One region of the Kocuria sp. PD6 genome, then DNA from elsewhere that is predicted to be linked to it. Evidence: riboswitches for the same ligand, from Rfam matches in the RefSeq annotation. Region 1 holds a riboswitch; each other region holds the start of a gene.
What was found. Region 1 has a riboswitch for thiamine pyrophosphate ahead of Q9R22_RS07140 (bifunctional hydroxymethylpyrimidine kinase/phosphomethylpyrimidine kinase). Riboswitches for the same ligand answer to the same signal wherever they lie in the genome.

Region 1 (5,196 bases):
GAGACCGAGCTGACCAACGACATCAACCGGCTGCGCTCGCAGTGGGAGCAGATCCAGGACAAGGCCAAGTCCACCAAGACGCTGGCCCCGGAGATGCTGTACGCGGAACCGGACCTGACCATCAAGACCGTGCGGGACGTCTTCAACGAGGATTTCTCCGCCATGGTGGTCCAGGGCGAGCAGGCGTGGGACAACATCGAGGCTTACGTGACCTACGTGGCGCCCGACCTGCTGGACCGCCTCGAGCGCTGGACCGGCGATGACGACCTCTTCGAGCACATGCGCGTGGAGGAGCAGATCCAGAAGGCCCTCGAGCGCAAGGTTTTCCTGCCCTCCGGCGGATCGCTCGTGATCGACCGCACCGAGGCCATGACCGTGGTGGACGTCAACACCGGCAAGTTCACGGGCTCCGGGGGCAACCTCGAGGAGACCGTGACCAAGAACAACCTCGAGGCCGCCGAGGAGATCGTGCGGCAACTGCGGTTGCGTGATATCGGCGGGATCATCGTGGTGGACTTCATCGACATGGTTCTGGAGTCCAACCGCGATCTCGTACTGCGCCGGCTCGTGGAGTGCCTGGGCCGGGACCGCACGAAGCACCAGGTGGCCGAGGTGACCTCCCTGGGTCTCGTGCAGATGACGCGCAAGCGCATGGGTACGGGGTTGCTCGAGGTCTTCTCCGAGCCGTGCGAGGAATGCGCGGGCCGCGGCGTCGTGGTCCACGACCACCCCTTGAAGGGCCGCTCCGGCGCGGCTCCCTCCGACCAGCGCGGCACTCGACACGAGCGTAAGCGTTCGCGCAACAAGCAGCACAACGGTGCGCAGGACAAGCCCAGGAACGGCAACCAGCACCACGGTTCGGACGAGCCGGACCAGGCGCGCGTGGAGGCCACCCGCACGGCGTTAGCGAACATCGCCGCGGCCTCCTCCCACGACGAGTCCGGCGACGCCGCACGGAATGCTTCCCAGGGCACCGCACCGCAGTCCGGGGGCGGGCAGGCCGAGGACACCGGTTCCCAGGAGCAGCAGACCTCCCGCGGTCAGCAGGGCGGGGAGCACGCGTCCGAGAACTCCCACGGGGAGTCCGAGGGCGGGCGCCGTCGCCGCAAGCGCCGCGGCAAGCGCAGCCGCGGTCGCGGTCAGCAGGGCGAGGACAACGCCGTGCAGAACGACGGTTCCGACCGGGACGGTTCCGGGAACGACTCGCGCGGGGATTCCCGGTCCGAGGACCGTTCCGGTGGGGACTCGTCCGCGAGCCTCACGATCCACGGCGAGGTCATCGAACTGCCCCACGGGCAGTCTGAGCAGCGGGGGAGCGAGGGCACCCAGGAGGCCCTGTCCCTGGATTCGCTGAGCGCCGCGTTCACGGATGCGGGCGAGGACGAAACCTCGACCGAGGGTGCCGTTCAGGATGCGGACGCCGCGCCCCAGCCGCGAGAGGCCGTGTCGAAGCGGTCGGCCGCCGGACACGCGCCGTCGAACTCCGGGACTGCGCAATCCAGTGCAGGGCAGACGAGTGCCGCGCAGCAGCAGAGTTCCGGGGCGGCGTCGTCCGCCGGCGGGAACCGGCCGGCGGAGGCGCCGGCGGCTCCGGCCCGACGGCGTCGTGGGTCGCGGCGTGCCGTGGCGCCGGCGGCCGCGCCCGGAACCGCGAGGGTGGAGACCCACGAGTACACGCAGGAACGGCAGGTCAGCCGTTTCACCGCGGAGGCCGGGGCCGCGACCCCCGCGGCGTCCGGTGACCAGCCCACCATCGTGGGTGTGGGCATCAAGGCTCAGGACATCACGATGACCGGCAAGCAGGACTGAGTGACCGGCGGCTGGATCCGTCGCCACGCGAGCACCGCAGGGGCACCCGGGATTCCGGGTGCCCCTGTGGCATGATCGGGGACACACACACGGGGTGCTGCGCACTGCGGCTGAGAACACACCCGTCGAACCTGATCTAGCTCGTACTAGCGAAGGGATTGTCGTGGACACCACGCCTTCTACCGCCATACCCCGCGTCCTCTCTATTGCCGGAACCGATCCCACGGGCGGGGCGGGTCACGCCGCGGACCTGAAATCCATCGCCGCACTGGGCGGGTACGGGCTGAGTGTGATCACCGCAGTGGTCGCCCAGAACACCCGGGGCGTCGTGAGCGTACACACCCCACCCGTCCAGGTCCTGCGGGACCAGCTGGACGCGGTCGCCGGGGACGTCACCCTGGACGCGATCAAGGTGGGGATGCTCGGCTCCGTGGAGGTCATCGACACGGTCCGGGACTGGCTCATGGTGGGGCGCGCACCCGTGGTCGTGATCGACCCCGTCATGGTCGCCACGGCCGGCGGGCGATTGCTGCGTCCGGACGCCGAACGGGCCCTGCGGGAGCTGCTGCCCCACGCGAATTTGATCACCCCCAACCTCCCGGAACTCGCGGTGCTGGCCGAGCGCCCCGTGGCCGCGACCTGGGACGAGGCGCTCGAGCAGGGACGCGCGGTCGCGGCGGCGTTCCATACCCGGGTCCTCGTGAAAGGTGGCCACTTGGCCGGGGACACGACCCCGGACGCCCTGTTGCTCCCCGGTCAGGACGAACCCGCCGCGTTGTTCGAGGGTCGCAGGGTGCACACGCGTAACACCCACGGCACCGGGTGCTCGCTGTCCTCCGCGGTGGCCACGGTCGTGGCGCGGACCGGGGACTGGCCCGAGGCGATCCGCACGGCCCGCACATGGTTGCGTGGTGCACTGCGCGGCGCGGACGAGTTGCACGTGGGTCACGGCAACGGTCCCGTGCACCACATGCACCACGTCCAGCACCTCGTCACGGATCCGGCGTTCGTGATGACGGCCGCCGCGGAATCCGAGGGCCCCCGGTTCACCGACGAACTGTGGGAGGAGAGCGCCCCGGTGCGTGAACGCATTGCCGCCCTGGCGTTCATCCGGGGCCTCGGGGACGGCACCCTGGACCCGGGCGAGTTCGAGCTGTACCTGGACCAGGACATGCAATATCTGCAGTACTACTCCCGGGCGCTGGCCCTGCTCGCGGCCTCCGCCCCGGACGAGCGTTCGCGCGAACACTTCGCCGCGGCGTCGGCCTCCGTGGTCTCGGTCGAGTCCGCGCTGCATCGCGCCCGGCTCGGGGACCGGGAGCCCATGCCGCCGAGTGACGTCACGAGCAGTTACGCGGACTTCCTGCTGGCGCGCACGGGTCAGGACGGCTTCGCGGTGGGCTCCGCCGCGATCCTGCCGTGCTACTGGCTCTACGCCCACGTGGGTGCGGAGCTCACCCGTCGTGCCCGCGTCGCGGGACCGCAGCACCCGTTCGCCGACTGGCTCAGCACATACGACGATCCGGACTTCCAGACCGCGACCGAGTCGGTGCGCGGGATCGTGGACCGGGAGGCCGCCCACGCGGACCCGGCCACCAGGGAGCACATGCGCCGCGCGTTCCACCGGGCGTGCGCGCTCGAGCTGGCTTTCTTCGCGCAGACGACCCCGGCGACGTCGCCAGAGGGCGAGCGGCGCGCCGCGGCGCAACTGGCATGACTTCGGGTGATCGGGTAGGCTGGGGTGTCGGTGCCGAGCGCCGGTGTGTGTCATATCCAGTTCACGCACCAGGTTGCGGCACACTCGGGCGGACATCCTGAATCGATGCGATAGCCACGCGGAGAATGCGGTCGGTCATGGATCACCGCGGCGTGATGTCTCGACATTCGCAGTCCTCCAGGAGTACGCCCGACCCACACACGTAGTCCATAGATGTCGAGAGAAGTGAGTTCCCAAGTGGTGTACGCGATTGTCCGCGCAGGCGGCCGCCAGGAGAAGGTTTCCATCGGAGACCTCGTGACCCTTGACCGCGTCGCCGGCGAGGCAGGCAGCACCGTAGAGCTTCCTGCGCTGCTGCTGGTCGATGGGGACAAGGTCACCTCCGACTCCAAGACCCTGGCGAACGTCAAGGTCACCGCCGAGATCGTCGAGGACCTGCGCGGTCCCAAGATCTCGATCATGAAGTACAAGAACAAGACCGGTTACAAGAAGCGTCAGGGCTTCCGCGCCGAACTGACCACCGTCAAGGTCACCGGCATCGACGCCTGAGTATCCGGCTCCCCACATACGTTTCCAACGAAGGTAGGCACACACCATGGCACACAAGAAGGGTGCGAGCTCCACTCGCAACGGCCGTGACTCCAACGCCCAGTACTTGGGTGTGAAGCGCTTCGGCGGCCAGTCCGTTAACGCCGGCGAGATCATCGTCCGCCAGCGCGGTACGCACTTCCACCCGGGCGTGAACGTGGGCCGCGGCAAGGACGACACCTTGTTCGCCCTGGCCGCTGGCGCCGTCGAATTCGGCACCCGCCGCGGTCGCCGCGTGGTCAACATTCAGACCGCCGAGTAATTCTCGTTCGGACCCCTGGGTCCACCCGCCGCCACGACTCCGTGGCGGCGACCACTAGAGGGTGGGCGCTTCACGCGCTCACCCTCTAGTCTTTTCAGAAGACCCCGGTCGACCCGCTCGCAGCAGGTGACCCCTACCACCGAGGAGCCGCGTGGCTAGTTTTGTAGATCGAGTGATCGTGCACGCCACGGGCGGTAACGGCGGCCACGGCTGCGTGTCCGTCAAGCGCGAGAAGTTCAAGCCCCTGGGCGGCCCGGACGGCGGCAACGGCGGCGACGGTGGTTCGGTGATCCTGCGTGTGGACGGTCAGTCCACCACGCTGTTGGGTTTCCACCACGCACCCCACCAGAAGGCCCCCAACGGTGAGCCCGGCAAGGGGGACATGCGCCACGGTTTCAAGGGCCAGGACCTCGTGCTCTCCGTCCCGGACGGCACCGTGGTCAAGGACCGGCAGGGCAACGTGCTCGCGGACCTGCTCGGTGAGGGCAGTGAGTTCGTGCTGGCCGGTGGCGGCCAGGGCGGACTGGGCAATGCCGCACTGTCCTCGCCTAAGCGCAAGGCCCCGGGCTTCGCTCTACTCGGTGTGCCCGGTGAGGAACACCAGGTCGAGCTCGAACTGAAGTCCATCGCGGACATCGCCCTGGTGGGCTTCCCCTCCGCGGGCAAGTCGAGCCTGATCGCGGCCATGAGTGCCGCGCGCCCCAAGATCGCGGACTACCCGTTCACCACCCTGGTGCCCAACCTGGGTGTGGTCCAGGCGGGTGACACCCGCTTCACCGTGGCGGACGTGCCGGGGTTGATCCCGGGTGCTTCGGAGGGC
Region 2 (5,196 bases), on a different contig from region 1:
ACGTACGACGTCGCGCCGGCCGTCCGCGGTTTCGAGTCCGCCTACGCCGCCGCCACCGGTGAGCAGCTCAGCGACTTCACACGCGGCAACACCAAGGCCCGCGTGCGCATGACCGCGCAGTACGCGGTGGGCGGGGACCACAACCTGCTGGTGATCGGCACGGACCACGCTGCGGAGTCCATCACCGGGTTCTTCACCAAGTTCGGGGACGGCGGGGCGGACCTCCTGCCCCTGGCCGGGCTGGACAAGCGGCAGAACCGTCAGCTGCTGGAGTACCTGGGGGCGCCGGAGCAGCTGGTCGGCAAGGTCCCCACCGCGGACCTGCTCAACGACAACCCCGGCCGCACCGACGAGGACGAGCTGGGCCTGCGCTACGACGACATCGACGACTTCCTCGAGGGCAAGGACGTCCCCGAGGAGGTCGCGGAGAAGCTGGAGCAGACCTTCCTGCGCTCCCGCCACAAGCGCACCGTGCCAGTGACCCCGGCGGATGCGTGGTGGCGGGAGGGTTGAACCCGCTCCCGTTCAGCGCCGACGCCGCCGAGCGGGTTGTGCCCGGCGGCGTCACTCACTGGGGCCCCGGTGATGCGGGCCCTCAGCGCGTCGTGGAGTGCCATGGCACGGCCCCGTTCCACGCGACCCGACCTCGCGACTGACACAGTTTCGGCCCCGGGAAGCGCCCGGCACATGCCCTCCGCAACGACCACCGCAGGGGACGGAAGCCCCCGGTCCCTACGCCTCTGCGGCGTCGTTCCCGAACACCCGGGGTGACGCGCTGCGGTAGCGGCGGTTGCGGACCGCCAGCACACCGCCGGCCAGCACGGCCGCCAGGACCGAGGCGGTCAGCACGGCCACTTTGGCCTGGTCCCCTGCGGCTGCGGACGGGTCGAAGCTGAGCTCCGAGATCAGCAGAGACACCGTGAACCCGATCCCGGCCAGCAGCGCGATCCCCACCAGGTCGATCCACCGGTAGGACGGGTCCAGCTTGCGTCCGGTGAGCACGGTGGTGAGCCACGTTGCCGAGATGATGCCCAGGGGCTTGCCCAGCACGAGTCCCGCGATGATGCCGAGCGTGACGGGGGCGGCGAGCGCCGTCGTCAATCCGTCCCAGCCGCCCACCGTGACGCCCGCGGAGAAGAACGCGAAGACCGGCACCGCGAACCCGGCGGACAGGGGCCGGACGCGGTGCTCCAGGTGCTCGGCGAGCTCCACGGGCTCCCCGGAGGCCTTCCCCGCGAGAACAGGGACGGCGAAACCGAGCAGCACGCCGGCAACCGTGGCGTGGATCCCGGCCTCGTGGACCAGGGCCCACGTGATCACGGCCAGCGGCACCAAGATCACCCACGCGGCCCACGTGCGGTGCGCGAAGAAGCGGGGGAAGCGGTGTGCGAGCAGCCCGAACACGGCCAGCGGGACGAGCGCGAGCAGCAGCGGGAGCACGTGCACCTCATCCGTATAGAAGATCGCGATGATGGTGATGGCCAGCAGGTCGTCCACCACCGCGAGCGTCAGCAGAAACAGGCGGAGCGCGCTGGGCAGGTGCGAGCCCACGATCGCGAGGACGGCCACCGCGAATGCGATGTCCGTGGCGGTGGGGATCGCCCAGCCGCCCAGGGTCTCGGGGCTGCCGAGGTTAACGCCCGCGTAGATCAGAGCCGGGAGGACGACGCCGCCCACCGCCGCCGCAATCGGCACCGCTGCCTTGCCGAGGTCCCGCAGATCACCCGCGACGAACTCGCGCTTGAGCTCCAGGCCCACGAGGAAGAAGAAGATCGCGAGCAGTCCGTCCGCGGCCCAGGCGCCGAGGCTGAGGTTCAAGTGCCACGGCTCGTAACCGACCTCGAGGTCCCGCAGCGCGAAGTAGCTCTCCGCGAAGGGCGAGTTTGCCCAGACGATGGCGATGACGGCGGCGACCACCAGGAGGATGCCGGCCACGGTCTCGCGGCGCAGGACGTCCTGGAGGCGGGAGAGGACACCGCCCGAGGGGTGGTCGGGCTCGCACGGGAGCTCAGGATGGTTGAAGAAACCGGGCTCCGAGACGAAGCCGGAGGACTCTTCCCGCTCCACGGGCTCCGGCGATCCGGGCTCACGGTGGGCAGGGGTGGTCGTGTGGTGCAGGGGCATGGACTTCTCCAATGTCGACGGGCATCACGCTCATTACCGCCGACCAGACTTCCCGGCACACCAGCCAGCAAGGGTAGCAGGGCGCTTTTGCGCGGCGCACGCGGGGCGGCTTTCAAGAAGGTGGTCCCGCAGCAACCCACTCGGCTTCTCTGTCGCTGCGACCCGGGACACGAGACGATCTGGCAGTGACCTGCCTACGGTGGGGGCATGCTGAAACGGAATTCGGTGGGCTTGCTGATCCTGGGGTCCGCGATGGTGGCCCTCTTCGTGATCACCTTCATTGGAGCGCGGGAATCATGGCTGCTCATGACCCTGGAACTGCTTTTCGCCGTCATCTTTCTCACCAAGGCGGTGCAAGAACGGCGTGCAGAAGTCGCGGCACAGCGCCGTCGAGCGGCGCGCCGCCCCGCGAGCAACGGCCTGTCTTGACCGAGCTGCCACCGGCGGGACCGGTTATCCCGGACTGCGGTGCGGCTGTGGCTTGGAAACACGAGTCAACATCAGGCTGATTCCCCACAGGAACAGGACCAGCAGCGGTACGAGAATCATCATGGACGGCTCGTCCACGACTGTCACGCCGCCCACGTTCTCCCAGGTGCATGTGTGGCCCAGTGGCACCCAGCTCCACCCCGGCTCACCGTAGATCGAGCTTCCGTCGCCCAGTTCGCAGGACAGGGATCCGGAGTACACGAGTCGCTCCGCCACAAGCCCTCCGATCCAGGCGAGTACCGCTGCGAGCCACAGCACCCATCCGACGTTCCTTGCCCGCGAAGCGGCTGTTGGGTGTGACATTCACCCGTCTCCGTTCTGGCTGCCGTGCCCCTCCGCCGAGCGCGCTGCCGGTTATTTGGTCTCGCCACTTTCCTATCAGGGTTCCCTGCGACCCCATCCTTCTCGGTCAATCCGCTCACTTGATCCTCGCCAAACCTCCTTGACTACACTGACCACCAGTGACACGGGGTGCCGCCACCCTCCCCCTTCTCGCCCACCTGGCACGGAGTGGGGGACCGCAGCGGCTGAGATGACACCCGTTGAACCTGTCCAGTTAGTACTGGCGAAGGGATGTCACGGTCGCACCGCGCAGGTGGCGCACCGCTTTCTTCGCCGTGAGCCACAGGAGTGAGCATGCGGATCGAGAACACCATCGTCCTGGTCACCGGCGGAGCCCGCGGGCTCGGGGAGCACCTCAGCCGGGCGTTCGCGCGGGAGGGCGCGCGCGTCGTCGTGAACTACCACTCCAGCGAGGAGCGGGCCCGCGCGCTGGTCAGCGAACTCGGGGAGGACAGGGCACTCGCGGTCCAGGCGGATGTGACCGACGCCCACCAGGTTCGGGACATGGTCGCCCGGGCCCGGGAGCACTTCGGCGCGCCCATCACCGTGGCCGTGAACAACGCCCTGGTGGACTTCAGCTTCAACGGGGACGCCCGACCCACCCTCGAGGACCTGACCGCCGAGAACCTTACGCAGCAGTTCCAGGGCGCCGTGGTGGGCGCTCTCAACGTGATGCAGGCGGTCACCCCGGGTATGATGGAGGCCGGTGAGGGGCGCATCATCAACATCGGCACCAACCTCTTCCAGAACCCCGTGGTCCCCTACCACGACTACACCGCCGCGAAGGCCGCCCTGCTCGCCCTCACCCGCACCGCCGCCAAAGATCTCGGCCCGCAGGGCATCACCGTCAACATGATCTCCGGCGGCCTGCTGCGAACCACGGACGCGAGCGCCGCCACCCCGGACGAGGTCTTCGACTTCATTGCCGCCGGCACTCCCCTGGGCCGCGTGACCACCCCCGAGGAGTTCGCGGACACCGCCCTGTTCTTCGCCTCGGACTGGTCCCGCGGGGTCACCGGCCAGAACCTCGTGGTCGACGGTGGACTGGTGATGGACTGACATGGCCGCCCCGCACGACACCGCGCGGACCCCGTCCGCCGCCCCTGCGGCGTCCACCCGTCCCACCCAGGTGAACCAGCCGCCCGGGACACCCGCCCGGACGCTGCACCTCAACGCCTTCCTCTACGGGGCCGGCCACCACCAGGCCGCGTGGCGCGCGCCGGGCTCCCCGGTGCACCGCCTCACGGACATCGCCTACTACGAGGAGCTCGCGCGGACTGCCGAACGCGGTCTGTTCGACGCGGTGTTCTTCGCGGACGGGCACAGCGTGGGTGACGTCTCCGGCGGGCCCCGCTGGAGCCTGGAACCCCTGACAGCGCTGTCCGCGATGGCGCGGGCCACCGAGCGCGTCGGCCTGGTGTGCACGGTGTCCACCACGTTCTTCACCCCGTTCCACGCGGCCAGGATGCTCGCGTCCTTGGATCACATCTCGGGCGGGCGAGCGGGGTGGAACGTGGTGACCTCCATGTGGGACTCCGAGGCCCGCAACCACGGCTACCGGGCCATGCCGACCAAGGATGAGCGCTACGAGCGCGCCCGCGAGTTCGTGGAGGTGGCCCGCGCCCTGTGGGCCAGCTGGGACGAGGACGCCGTCACCGCAGACCCGGAGGGCCGGTGGGCTGAGCCCTCCAAGCTGCACCGCCTGCACCACGAGAGCCGCCACTTCCTGGTGGATGGACCCCTCACGGTTCCGCCCTCCCCCCAGGGGGAACCGGTCCTCTTCCAAGCGGGTGCCTCCGGGCCCGGCAAGGCACTCGCGGCCGACTTTGCAGAGGGGATCTACGCCGTGGCCTACGACCTGCCCGCCGCGCAGGAGTACTACGCGGCGGTGAAGGCCGAAGTGGCCCGCGCCGGGCGTGATCCCGGTTCCGTGATCGTGATGCCCGGTCTGGTCACGTACGTGGGCCGCACGCACGAAGAGGCCCTCGAGAAGCAGGCCCGCGTGGACCGTTTGCTCCCTGTGGAGCAGTCGCTCGCACAGCTCTCCACGTTCGTGGAGCAGGACTGCGCGCAGTGGGACCTAGATGCGCCCGTGCCCACGCTGCCGCCCCTGGAGGAGTTCACCGGTCCGCAGGGCCGCTACGGCACCATCCTGCGGATCATCGAGGCCGAGCGCCCCACGGTCCGCCAGTTGCTCGGCCGCCTCGCCGCCGGCGGGGGTCACTGCACGATGGTGGGCAC
Region 3 (5,196 bases), on a different contig from region 1:
CCTACCCGACCGCGTCCGCACCGGTGACCGCGGTGTTCGCGGGCCTGTTGACCAAGGTGGGCGTCTACTCGATCATCCGCACCGAGACCCTGTTGTTCCCCGGGACGCAGATCAAAGATCTGCTGATGTGGGTCGCGTTGCTGACCATGATCGTGGGCATCCTGGGCGCGCTCGCCCAGATCGACATCAAACGTATGCTCTCGTTCACGCTGATCAGTCACATCGGCTACATGATCTTCGGCATCGCACTGGGCACGCAGGCCGCCCTGGCCGCGGTGGTCTACTACATCGCGCATCACATCGTGATCCAGACCAGCCTGTTCCTGGTCGCCGGGCTGATCGAGCGCCGCGGTGGCTCCACCAACGTGGACCGCCTCGCCGGGATGCTCAAGATCTCTCCGCTGCTGGGGGTGCTGTACATGATCCCGGCCCTGAACCTGGGCGGCATCCCGCCGTTCTCGGGCTTCCTGGGCAAGGTGGCCCTCCTGGAGGCCGGTGTCGAGGCCGGGACGTGGCTGAGCTACCTACTCGTGGGCGTGTCCGTGTTCGTCTCGCTGCTCACGCTCATGGCCCTGATCCGCGTGTGGAACCGCGTGTTCCTGCGCAACGTGGACGACGCCGAGTACCCGGACCCCGTGCTGCGCGCCACCACCGCGGAGGGCCGCCGCCCCCGCACGTCCCGCGCGGTGGCGGGCAAGTCCGGCAGCCGCTTCTCCGGCCGGTCCCCCGTGGTGCTGCTGCCCGGGACCATGGTGGGCGCGACCACCGCGCTCGTGGCGGTGGGTGTGGCACTCACAGTCTTCGCCGGGCCGCTGTTCGATCTCGCGGACAACGCGTCCGAGAACCTGAGCAATCCGGATCGATACGTCAATGCCGTGCTGGCCCCCGTGGGTCCCGGTGGTGTGAGCGAGGAGGGCCGATGAGTACGTCCCCGATGCAGCGACGCTCCCGGAACTCCTTGCGGGCCGAGCTGCCCCTGATCCTGTGGCTCGTGGTCGTGTGGGGTGCCCTGTGGGGTGACTGGAGCGTGGGCAACCTGGTCTTCGGGTTGATCCTCGCGGTGCTCGTGACCCGCACGCTCACGCTGCCCCCGGTGCGGTTGTCCGGGCGGTTCAACGTCCTGCATTTCGCGCTGTTCGTGGTCACATTCATCTGGCAGGTGGCCCGGGCCAGCATCCACGTGTTCGGTGTCGCGCTCATGCAGGGCCCCAAGGTGCACAACGCAGTGCTGCGGGTGAAGCTGCGGCAGAACAATGACCTGCTCATGACGGCCGTGGGTCACACCATGGCGCTGATCCCGGGCTCGCTCGTGGTGGAGGTGGATCGCGGCAACGGGATCCTGTACTTCCACGTGCTGGACGTCTCCACGCCGGGGGAAGCGGAGTCGTTCCGGGAGTCCGCGCTTAATATCGAGGCGGCGTGGATCAAGATCATGGGTTCCAAGGAGGACCTCGCGAAACTGGAGGCCTCGGGTGACGCGGGCGGCGCGGACGCCTCCGGTGCCGTCGCGTCGCCGACCACCAAGATGAACAAGGCCCTGGACGGCCGTGGGGAGGAGCGGCCATGACCATGTTAGACGTCGCCGTGTGGGTGTGCGGTGCGATTCTCACCGTGGCGGCCGCGGGCACGATCTACCGGCTGGCCAAGGGCCCGTCCCTGTTGGACCGGGTGATCGCCACGGACGTGTTGCTCGCGATCGTGGGTGCGGGTCTCGCCATCGAGATGGTGTACAACCACCACTCCAGCAACATCATCCTGCTCGTGATCATCTCCCTGGTGGGCTTCCTGGGGTCTGTGACGGTCGCGCGCAATGTGGGGTTGGAGCGCTCATGAACTGGCACACCGTCCTGGACGTCATCGCGCTGCTGTGCCTCGTGGGGGGGTCCCTCATGTCCCTGGCCGCGGCGGTGGGTCTGGTGCGCTTCCCCGATCTGCTCTCGCGCATGCACGCCGGCACCAAACCCCAGGTCCTGGGGTTGCTCCTGCTGCTCACGGCCGTGGCGATCGAGAGCGGCAATCCCGGCATGATCCCGCTGATGATCCTCGCGTGGCTGTTCCAGCTGCTCACGGTGCCCGTGTCCGCGCACATGGTGGGCCGCGCCGCCTACCGCTCCAAGCACCTGAACCAGAAGAACCTCGTGGAGGACGAGCTGCGCGAGGTCGTCGCTCGCGTCGGCGAGGAAGAATCTCGCTGAGGACGTAATTCTCGGTGGGACCGGGTTCCTTCCGCCCCGTCGCGCCCGGCGCTTCGTATGCTGGGCAACGAGCACGACGTCGTCGGCCGCCCGGTGCCGCCGGCACCCACAAGACAAGGAGAACCTCATGAACAAGGTAATGGACATTTTCGGCACGGTGGCGTCCCTGGGTGGCGTGGCCCTGGCCAATAAGGGCCTGTCCGCGGTGTGGAAGCAGGTCACGGGCAACGAGCCCCCCGCCAAGAACCCGGACCCGGACGAGGCCTGGACCGACATCATCATCTGGGCCGTGATCACCGGTGTGGTGGGCACCGTCATCAAGGTGGGGATCTCCCGCCAGGTGGCCAAGTTCGAGTCCAAGGACTCCGATCCCTCCCGCAGCTCCCAGAGCGAGATCTGAGCCGGCGGGTCCCGCGCCCCCCCTGTACGGGTGGGCCGGGGCCGCGTAGGACGTACGCACGACGGCGGGTGGCCGGGCACGCGAGATGCCCGGCCACCCGCCGTCGTGGTCTAGACTGGCGTCTCAACGACAGGGGAGCGCCACCGCGGCGCTGAGAGTGCGCGTGAGCGCAGACCCTCGAACCTGATCCGGCTCGTACCGGCGCTAGGGAGTCGAGTATCTCAAGGACCCGCTCGCAACGGCGGGTGGTGTTCTTCCCCTCCTGGGATCTTCAGGAGGATTCAGCATGACGCAGGTCGGTAACACCCCCACCCGTACACCTCGCACAAGCGGCAACCGCAGCTCGTCGTGGCGGGTCGTGGACATCGTGGTCACCGCCGTATTGGCCGCGGTGTGCGCCGTGATCTTCTGGATGTGGTCCAACCTCCTGTACCCGGCGGTCTCGGCGGGCACGGTGGCCTACCCGCCGTCCGCGGGGCTCATCGCGGGGGGCTGGCTCGTGGCGGGTACCCTGGGCGCCCTGATCATCCGCAAACCGGGCGCGGCCCTGTTCTGCGAGTTGCTCGCGGCCGTGATCGAGGGCTTCCTGGGAACGCATTTCGGGTGGCTCGTGGTGCTCTCCGGTCTGGTGCAGGGCCTCGGTGTGGAGGTCGTGTTCCTCCTGACCCGTTACCGCCGGTTCGGTCCCGTGACCGCGGCGATCGGTGGGGCTGTATCCGGGCTGTTCCTGGGCGTGAGCGAGAACATCATGTACAACTTCGAGTGGGCCCTGGATCAGCAGGTCGTCTACGCGGCGCTGACCACGCTCTCCGGGGCCGTGATCGCAGGGTTGCTCATGTGGGCCGTGATGAAGGCCCTGCAGGCCACGGGTGTCCTCGGAGCACTGGCCTCCGGCGCCGTGCGCCGATGACCGCGGAACCGACCGTGCAGCTCACGGGCGCGCGGGTGGTCCTGGAGGGGTTCGGATGGCATCACCCCGGCCGCGAGACGCCCAGTCTGGTGGACCTGGACCTGATCATCGAGCCCGGCGAACGCGTCCTGCTCCTGGGCCCGTCCGGGGCGGGCAAGTCCACGCTCCTGCAGGCACTGGCCGGTGTGGATCAGGACCCTGACGGCCGTTCCGCATCGGGCGGGTTGAGCGTCGGGGGTGTCGACCCGCGCGACGCCCGCGGCACGGTGGGCTTCATGCACCAGGACCCCGAGACGCAGGTGGTCCTCTCGCGCGTGGGGGACGACGTCGCGTTCGGCCTCGAGAACCTCGCCGTCCCCCGCGAGCGGATCTGGCCGCGCGTGCGGGAAGCGCTCGCGCGCACGGGTCTGGAGCTCCCGCTCGACCACCCCACCACGGCACTGTCCGGGGGGCAGAAACAACGTCTCGCGCTCGCCGGGACCCTGGCCATGTGCCCGCGGCTGCTGTTGCTGGACGAACCCACGGCGAGCGTGGACCACGAGGGGGCGCAGCAGCTGTGCCGCGCCGTGGCCGATGCGGTGCGCGAGGACGGGACCACCCTTGTGGTCGTGGAGCACAGGGTGGCCCTGTGGGAACCGGTTGTGGACCGTGTGATCGTGCTGGGCGACGACGGTCGGGTGGCCTTCGACGGCCCCGCGCAGCAGACCCTGCAGGACGCCCGGGACCTGCTGCAGCACCAGGGTACGTGGGTCCCCGGCTGGGTGCCGCGCACTCGCACTCCCGTGCATGCCTCGAATGGTATGGATCCCGCGGTACGGCAGACGGCTGCCTCCGCGGCGCCACACGGCATCACGCCGCCCGCTGTGCCTACGGAGAATGCGCCGGCCGCGTCGCCCATGAGGGCTTCGGATGTCGCGGAGTCTGCGCAGGATACGGGTGGTTTCACCACCGTGTCCGCCGCCGTCGCACCGGGCACCACCTTGTTGAGCGCCCGCGATCTCGCCGTGTCCCGGAGCCAACCGGGACGGCGGGCGCTCGCGCGGCGGCGTCGTCGGGCGCTCGCCGCGTGGCGGCGCGGGGAAGCGTACCCGGAACCGGACGTGCGCACGGGGGCGGCGCCGGCGGCCGAGAACATCACCGTGGACGTCCGCGCGGGGCAGGCGCTGGCCGTCACAGGCGTCAACGGCGCGGGGAAGTCCACCCTCGCGCTGACCCTCGCCGGACTGCTGCTGCCCGTGCGCGGTACCGTGTGGGCCACGGGCGCCCTCGCGACCGACGCGCCCGCTGATCCCTCCCTGTGGGACGGCGCGGAACTGGTCTCCCGCGTGGGCACCGTGTTCCAGCATCCCGAACACCAGTTCCTGCGCCCCACCGTGCGCGAGGAACTCGAGTTCGGTCCCCGGCAACGACGACGCCGCGTGGGCCGTCGCGATGCGCGCGTCACCGACGCGATGGCGGACGCGGACGACGCCCGGGTGGCCGAGCTGCTGCGACGGCTGCGCCTCGAGGAGCTCGCCGAGGCCAACCCGTTCACCCTGTCCGGCGGGCAGAAGCGGCGGCTGTCCGTGGGCACCGTCCTGGCGGCGTCCCCGCGCGTGCTGATCCTGGACGAACCCACGTTCGGTCAGGATGCCCGGACCTGGAAGGAGCTCGTGGACCTGTTGGTCGAGGAGCTGGACGGGGGTACGGCC
Region 4 (5,196 bases), on a different contig from region 1:
GCCCGGCCATGGGCGAGGACGCCACGGCGTGCGTGCGCCGCGCGATCCGCCCCGCGCCGCGGGCCAGGTGCCCCGCGAGCACGGCGTGCTTCATGGCACTCGCCATGGCCACGGGATCCTGCGCGCGGGTCACGGCGGACGCGAGCAGGACGGCGTCGCACCCGAGTTCCATGGCCAGGGCCGCCTCGGACGCCGTGCCGATCCCGGCATCCAGCACCACGGGCACGGACGCGCGGGACGCGATGAGTTCGATGTTGTGCGGGTTGAGGATCCCCAGACCCGTGCCGATGGGAGCACCGAGGGGCATCACGGCCACGGCCCCGGCGTCCTCGAGCCGCAGCGCGAGCACGGGGTCGTCGGACGTGTACGCGAAGACCTTGAAACCGCGCCGAGCGAGTTTCTCGGTCGCGTCCAGCAGCTCCACACCGTCCGGGAGCAGGGTGTCCTCGTCCGCGATGATTTCGAGCTTGACCCAGTCCGTCTCCAGCGCCTCGCGCCCCAGTTCAGCGGTCAGCAGAGCGTCCCGCGCGGTGTAGCACCCCGCAGTGTTGGGCAGCACCCGGATGTCGTTGCGGCGCAGCAGCCCGTACAGGCTGTCCTGCGGTGTCCCGGTCGACGACGCCGCTGCGCCACCTCCCGCGCGACCGCTCGCCCAGTTCGCCGTGCCGGATGCTTGCGCGCCCGCTGGCGAGGCGGGGCCGGGCGCGAAGCGGCGCAGGGCCACCGTGGTCAGTTCCGTCCCGGAGGCCAGCAGGGCCCGTTCGAGCATCGCGAAATCGGTGAGGCCCCCGGTGCCCATGATCAGCCGGGACGAGAGCTCCACCCCGGCCACGGTCAGGGGGGTTCCGTGCGTGGTCATGTTCAGCCTCCCTGCACCGCGGTGACGATCTCCACGGATTGACCCGCTTCCACGGGGGTCGTGGCCCACAGGGAGCGGGGGATCACGGCGTCGTCCACCGCCACGGCGATCCCCAGGGGATGGCCGTCCGCGGCGGTGCCCTCAGGTGTGATCTCGCGGCCCGTGAGGTCGACGACGGCGCTCGCGACCGTCAACCCCGGGGTCACCGCCACGGGGGAGCCGTTCACGACGGCCGTGGAGGAATTGTCTGTGGTCTCGGGCGCGATCATTCGAGTCCTCCATGCATCTGGGGATAGCTCTCGGGTGTGGTGAACGGGGCCTCGGGGGCGGGGTTCGAGTGCCGGGCCGGGTCGGTGTCGGCGAGGAACGCGGCGTCGGACCCGTGGTCCGCGAGCGGGTCCAGGACGCCGGTCACGAGCTCCGCCGCGAGCCGGGACGCCACGGGGGTCAGCAGGATGCCGTGACGGAAGTGACCCGTGCTGATCACGAGCCCGGCCACCGAGGTCTTCCCCACGTACGGCAGGTCGTCGGAGGTTCCCGGGCGGGCGCGGGCCATCATCTCCAGGACGTCGCAGTCGTCGATCGCGGGGACCACGGCGCGCGCGTCCCGCAGCAGTTGGTGTACGCCACCGGCCAGCACGGATTCGCGCCCGTCCTCGCGGCTCGTGGCGCCCAGCACCAGGGTCCGGTCCTCGCGGGGGACCATGTACACGGGTCGACCCAGGACCTGGGCGCGCACCGTGCGCGTGAGCAAATGCGATTCCCCGGGGGCCAGGGCGGTCTCGGGAACCCGCAACCGCAGGATGTCCCCGAACACCGGGCGCAATCTGAGGTCGAGTCCCTCGGGCAGCCCGCCCATGGTGTTGGCGGTCAGCCCGGTGGCCACGACCACGGCGTCCGCGGGGATCACCTCACCGGAGTCCACCTGCACGCCCGTGGCCTGCCGGGGTTCCCTGCGGGACGTCAGCACGGTGTCCACGCGGGAGGTCAGCCACTGCGCCGGTCCGGCGTCGGGGACGTCCCCGATGGTGGTCAGCTGCGGGCAGTTCAGGGTCTCCACCAGGGCGGCCGCGAGCATCCGGGGGTCCACCTGGCGGTCGGAGACGATCCGTACCGCACCGCTCAACCGCGGCGCAAGAGCCGGTTCCAGGTGCCGGGCCTCCCGCGTGGAGATCTCCTGCACGTCCATCCCGGAGGCGATCTGGTGTGACGCGAGGTCGGAGAGGGATTGGGCGTCCGCGGCGTCGGCGGCCACCACGAGCGTCTCCTCGGTGCGGTAGCCCGTGGGCAGGCCCGTGGCCGCGGTGACGCGCTCCACGAAGTCCGGGTACTCCGCGGCGGAGGACCGCATGAGGGGGTAGAGGCGTTCCTGGCCGTACTGGGTCTCGGCGATCGGTGCGAGCATGCCCGCGGCCGCGCGGGTGGCGCCCCACGCCGGGCGGGGATCGACGACGGTCACGGCGGCCCCGCGGCGTCGTAGTTCGAAGGCCGTGGCCAGGCCCACGAGACCAGCTCCGGCCACGACCACGTGGTCACCGAGGTGCTCGGGCATTGTTCCTCCCTCCGGCGGCATGATCCGCATCAGGTGATCCGGTCGGCGGCTCACGCCCTCTCAGCCCGCTGCGGTGGTTGTTGCCAACGTGTGCGGACTCCCGTGGAGTTCGTCGAACGGCGACGAACGGCCCTGCCAGTCTAATCACCCCTAGCTGTGGAACGCAGGGGGACTTCGCGGCGGGCTGATCGGGCGAGGTGTCCGCGGGCGCGCGGTTCGTGCCACGATGGCCGCATGGGACACACGAGCCAGACGGGTACCGGGCGCCGCGCCGCCCTCGAGAACGCGCGACTGTACGTGTGCGTCACGGCGCGCCACGAGCGCGGTGACCTGCGCGAATTTCTGCACGCCGCGTACGAGGGCGGGGTGGACATCATCCAGTTGCGGGACAAATCCCTCGAGGCCGCCGCGGAGATCGAGGCCATCGAGGTACTCGCCGACGTCGCCCGTGAGCACGGCGCACTCTTCGCCGTCAACGACCGTGCGGACGTCGCGCTGCTCACCGGCGCGGACGTGTTCCACGTGGGCCAGGGCGATCTCACCACCGCGCAGGCTCGGCGGGTCCTGGGGGACGACGTGGTGATCGGGCGGTCCTGTCACTCCCCGGCCCAGGTGGACGCCGCCGTGGCCGACGCCGGGCTCGACTACTTCTGCACCGGGCCCGTGTGGGAGACCCCCACCAAGCCGGGTCGCGCGGCCGTGGGGCTCGAGCTGTCGCGCTACGCCGCTCAGCACGCGGGGGACAAGCCCTTCTTCGCGATCGGCGGGGTCGACACCGCGCGGTTGCCGTCCGTGCTCGACACGGGTGCCTCGCGCATCGTGGTCGTGCGGGCCGTGACCGATGCGCAGGACGTCACCGCGGCGGCGCGGGCGCTGCGGGACACGCTGCCCGGGTGAGACCCGATCTTTGAACGCGGTGGAGCGGCGGCGCCGCGGTGGGATGGCACCGCTCGGGTAGCGACGTGTTCGGTGGGGTGGTGCGCGTCGGGGCGGAGTCATGGAGTCATGGCGCCGCAGTGTCTTGCCGTCGCGCGGGTGGCACGGCTCGCTCGGTACGCGGAGCGGAACCGTTACGGGGTCCCGCACTGCCCGGGGTGCTGCTGGCACCACGGGGTGACACCGGGGAACTTCCCCCGGTGATCGGCCACCCACCGGTACACGCGGTCCTGGACCCACCGCACGGGCGGTAACCGGTAGAACGGCTCGAACACCCGGATGCCCAGGGCGGTGTCCAGGGTCACGGCCACCGCGTGCGCCCCCGAGGATCGCTCACCGGAACGGGATAGGACGGCCCACACCGACGCGTTGCCCTCCGCATTCGTCAGTCCGAACCGCTCCAGTACGCCGGGGACCTGGTAGGCGTGCAGGGCGATCCGGTCATGGCGGTCCAGTGTCCGGGCCCATCCCACGCAGCGCGTGCAGAACCCGCAGTTGCCGTCGAAGACCAGGTGCAGGGACGCGCCCTGCTCGGTGCCCCGGGGGTTCACAGCAGCACCGTCCCGTCGATGCACGCGGTGCAGTGTCCGCCCACGAACACGTGGTCCCCGTCCGACGTCACGGTCACGAGGCCGCTGCGTCCCATGAGGGTGCCCTGTCGGGCGATGTAGTTCGCGGGCGCCCGGCCCGTACGGATGAGCCACTGGGCCAGGCTCGCGTTGAGGCTTCCCGTGACGGGGTCCTCGTACCCGCCGGTCCCACCCACGAAGGCGCGGACCTCGAACTGGTGCGGACTGCTCTGCGGGTGGGGACCCACCACGCCGATCTTGGCGCCGTGGAGAGCGGGAAGGTCGGGCTCGATCGCCAGGACGTCCTTGGCGCCAGCCAGAAGCAGCGCGGCCCAGCCGGGGCCGTTGTCGACCCACTGATGGGCGACGACCTGCTCGTCCCGCAGGCCCAGGGCCGCGGTCACGCCCCCGAGCAGTTCCGGGCCCAGGTCTCCCGTGCGGTCGGTGGGTGGGGCCTCGAAGGTCAGTGCGCCGTCGTCGGACGGGCGGATCCGCACGAGGCCCGCGGCGCATTCCTGGACGATGACGTCCTTGGCACGCGCGGTGTTGCCCGCGGTGAGCCATGCGTGGGCCGAGCCCAGGGTGGGGTGACCGGCGAACGGCAGCTCACGGTCCGGGGTCCAGATGCGCAGCCGGTAGTCGGCGGCCGGGTCCGTGGGTGGGAGCACGAACGTGGTCTCGGACAGGTTGGTCCAGCGCGCGAAGCGGGCCATGGCGTCGTCGGTGAGATCGGTGCCATCCAGGACGACCGCCACCGGGTTGCCCAGATAGGGCTCCCGGGAGAAGACGTCGACCTGGGTGAACGGGCGCGGACGAGGTATTGGGCTCATGGGGTGATTCCATCACAATGCGCCGACGGGGTGTCATCTCGCGCCCGGGCCCCACACGGCGCGGCCAGAGACAACATGTCCGGCGCACACGCCTGCCGGACGAGCGTCCGGCACGCGATGCCCCGCACCCCCGGTGGGCTCACCCCCGCCGCAGCACCACCCCGCGGCGGGGCTGCAGCACCAGGTGGGACCCCGCCGCCCGGCCCCGGACGTCGACCATGCCGCGCGGCACCCGGACGCGGCGGCGTCGTCGGCGGTCGGCGTTGAAGTTCACCGCGGCCCAGCCGTGCGTGAACTCGCGCCACCACGTGTGACCGCGGCGCACGGGGTCCTGCACCGGCGCGCCGAGGTCCCAGTCGAGCTGCGCGGTGTGCTGGGTGCGGCTGTAGTCGTCGTGCGCCGTGGCCGAGTACGCGCCGCGGCCCGCCCCGAAGATCCAGAACGCGGCCA

Region 2: it holds a riboswitch for thiamine pyrophosphate, as region 1 does, so the genes downstream of both, Q9R22_RS01850 (3-oxoacyl-ACP reductase) here and Q9R22_RS07140 (bifunctional hydroxymethylpyrimidine kinase/phosphomethylpyrimidine kinase) in region 1, are expected to answer to the same signal.
Region 3: it holds a riboswitch for thiamine pyrophosphate, as region 1 does, so the genes downstream of both, Q9R22_RS06515 (ECF transporter S component) here and Q9R22_RS07140 (bifunctional hydroxymethylpyrimidine kinase/phosphomethylpyrimidine kinase) in region 1, are expected to answer to the same signal.
Region 4: it holds a riboswitch for thiamine pyrophosphate, as region 1 does, so the genes downstream of both, thiO (glycine oxidase ThiO) here and Q9R22_RS07140 (bifunctional hydroxymethylpyrimidine kinase/phosphomethylpyrimidine kinase) in region 1, are expected to answer to the same signal.

The regions. Positions count from the first base shown of each region.
Region 1 is NZ_JAUZUS010000006.1:64,035-69,230, forward strand. It holds gene Q9R22_RS07135 (Rne/Rng family ribonuclease) at 1-1,809, shown strand, start outside; TPP riboswitch at 1,890-1,985, shown strand; gene Q9R22_RS07140 (bifunctional hydroxymethylpyrimidine kinase/phosphomethylpyrimidine kinase) at 1,973-3,526, shown strand; gene rplU (50S ribosomal protein L21) at 3,764-4,075, shown strand; gene rpmA (50S ribosomal protein L27) at 4,122-4,376, shown strand; gene obgE (GTPase ObgE) at 4,528-5,196, shown strand, end outside.
Region 2 is NZ_JAUZUS010000002.1:54,229-59,424, forward strand. It holds gene nadE (ammonia-dependent NAD(+) synthetase) at 1-513, shown strand, start outside; gene nhaA (Na+/H+ antiporter NhaA) at 733-2,124, opposite strand; gene Q9R22_RS01845 (hypothetical protein) at 2,332-2,553, shown strand; TPP riboswitch at 3,071-3,204, shown strand; gene Q9R22_RS01850 (3-oxoacyl-ACP reductase) at 3,250-4,014, shown strand; gene Q9R22_RS01855 (LLM class flavin-dependent oxidoreductase) at 4,016-5,196, shown strand, end outside.
Region 3 is NZ_JAUZUS010000005.1:180,245-185,440, forward strand. It holds gene Q9R22_RS06490 (Na+/H+ antiporter subunit D) at 1-923, shown strand, start outside; gene Q9R22_RS06495 (Na+/H+ antiporter subunit E) at 920-1,567, shown strand; gene Q9R22_RS06500 (monovalent cation/H+ antiporter complex subunit F) at 1,570-1,833, shown strand; gene mnhG (monovalent cation/H(+) antiporter subunit G) at 1,830-2,195, shown strand; gene Q9R22_RS06510 (DUF4235 domain-containing protein) at 2,323-2,595, shown strand; TPP riboswitch at 2,717-2,823, shown strand; gene Q9R22_RS06515 (ECF transporter S component) at 2,882-3,505, shown strand; gene Q9R22_RS06520 (ABC transporter ATP-binding protein) at 3,502-5,196, shown strand, end outside.
Region 4 is NZ_JAUZUS010000005.1:242,389-247,584, forward strand. It holds gene Q9R22_RS06795 (thiazole synthase) at 1-859, opposite strand, end outside; gene thiS (sulfur carrier protein ThiS) at 862-1,128, opposite strand; gene thiO (glycine oxidase ThiO) at 1,125-2,411, opposite strand; TPP riboswitch at 2,401-2,525, opposite strand; gene thiE (thiamine phosphate synthase) at 2,646-3,308, shown strand; gene Q9R22_RS06815 (thiol-disulfide oxidoreductase DCC family protein) at 3,482-3,922, opposite strand; gene Q9R22_RS06820 (PhzF family phenazine biosynthesis protein) at 3,895-4,746, opposite strand; gene Q9R22_RS06825 (putative glycoside hydrolase) at 4,886-5,196, opposite strand, start outside.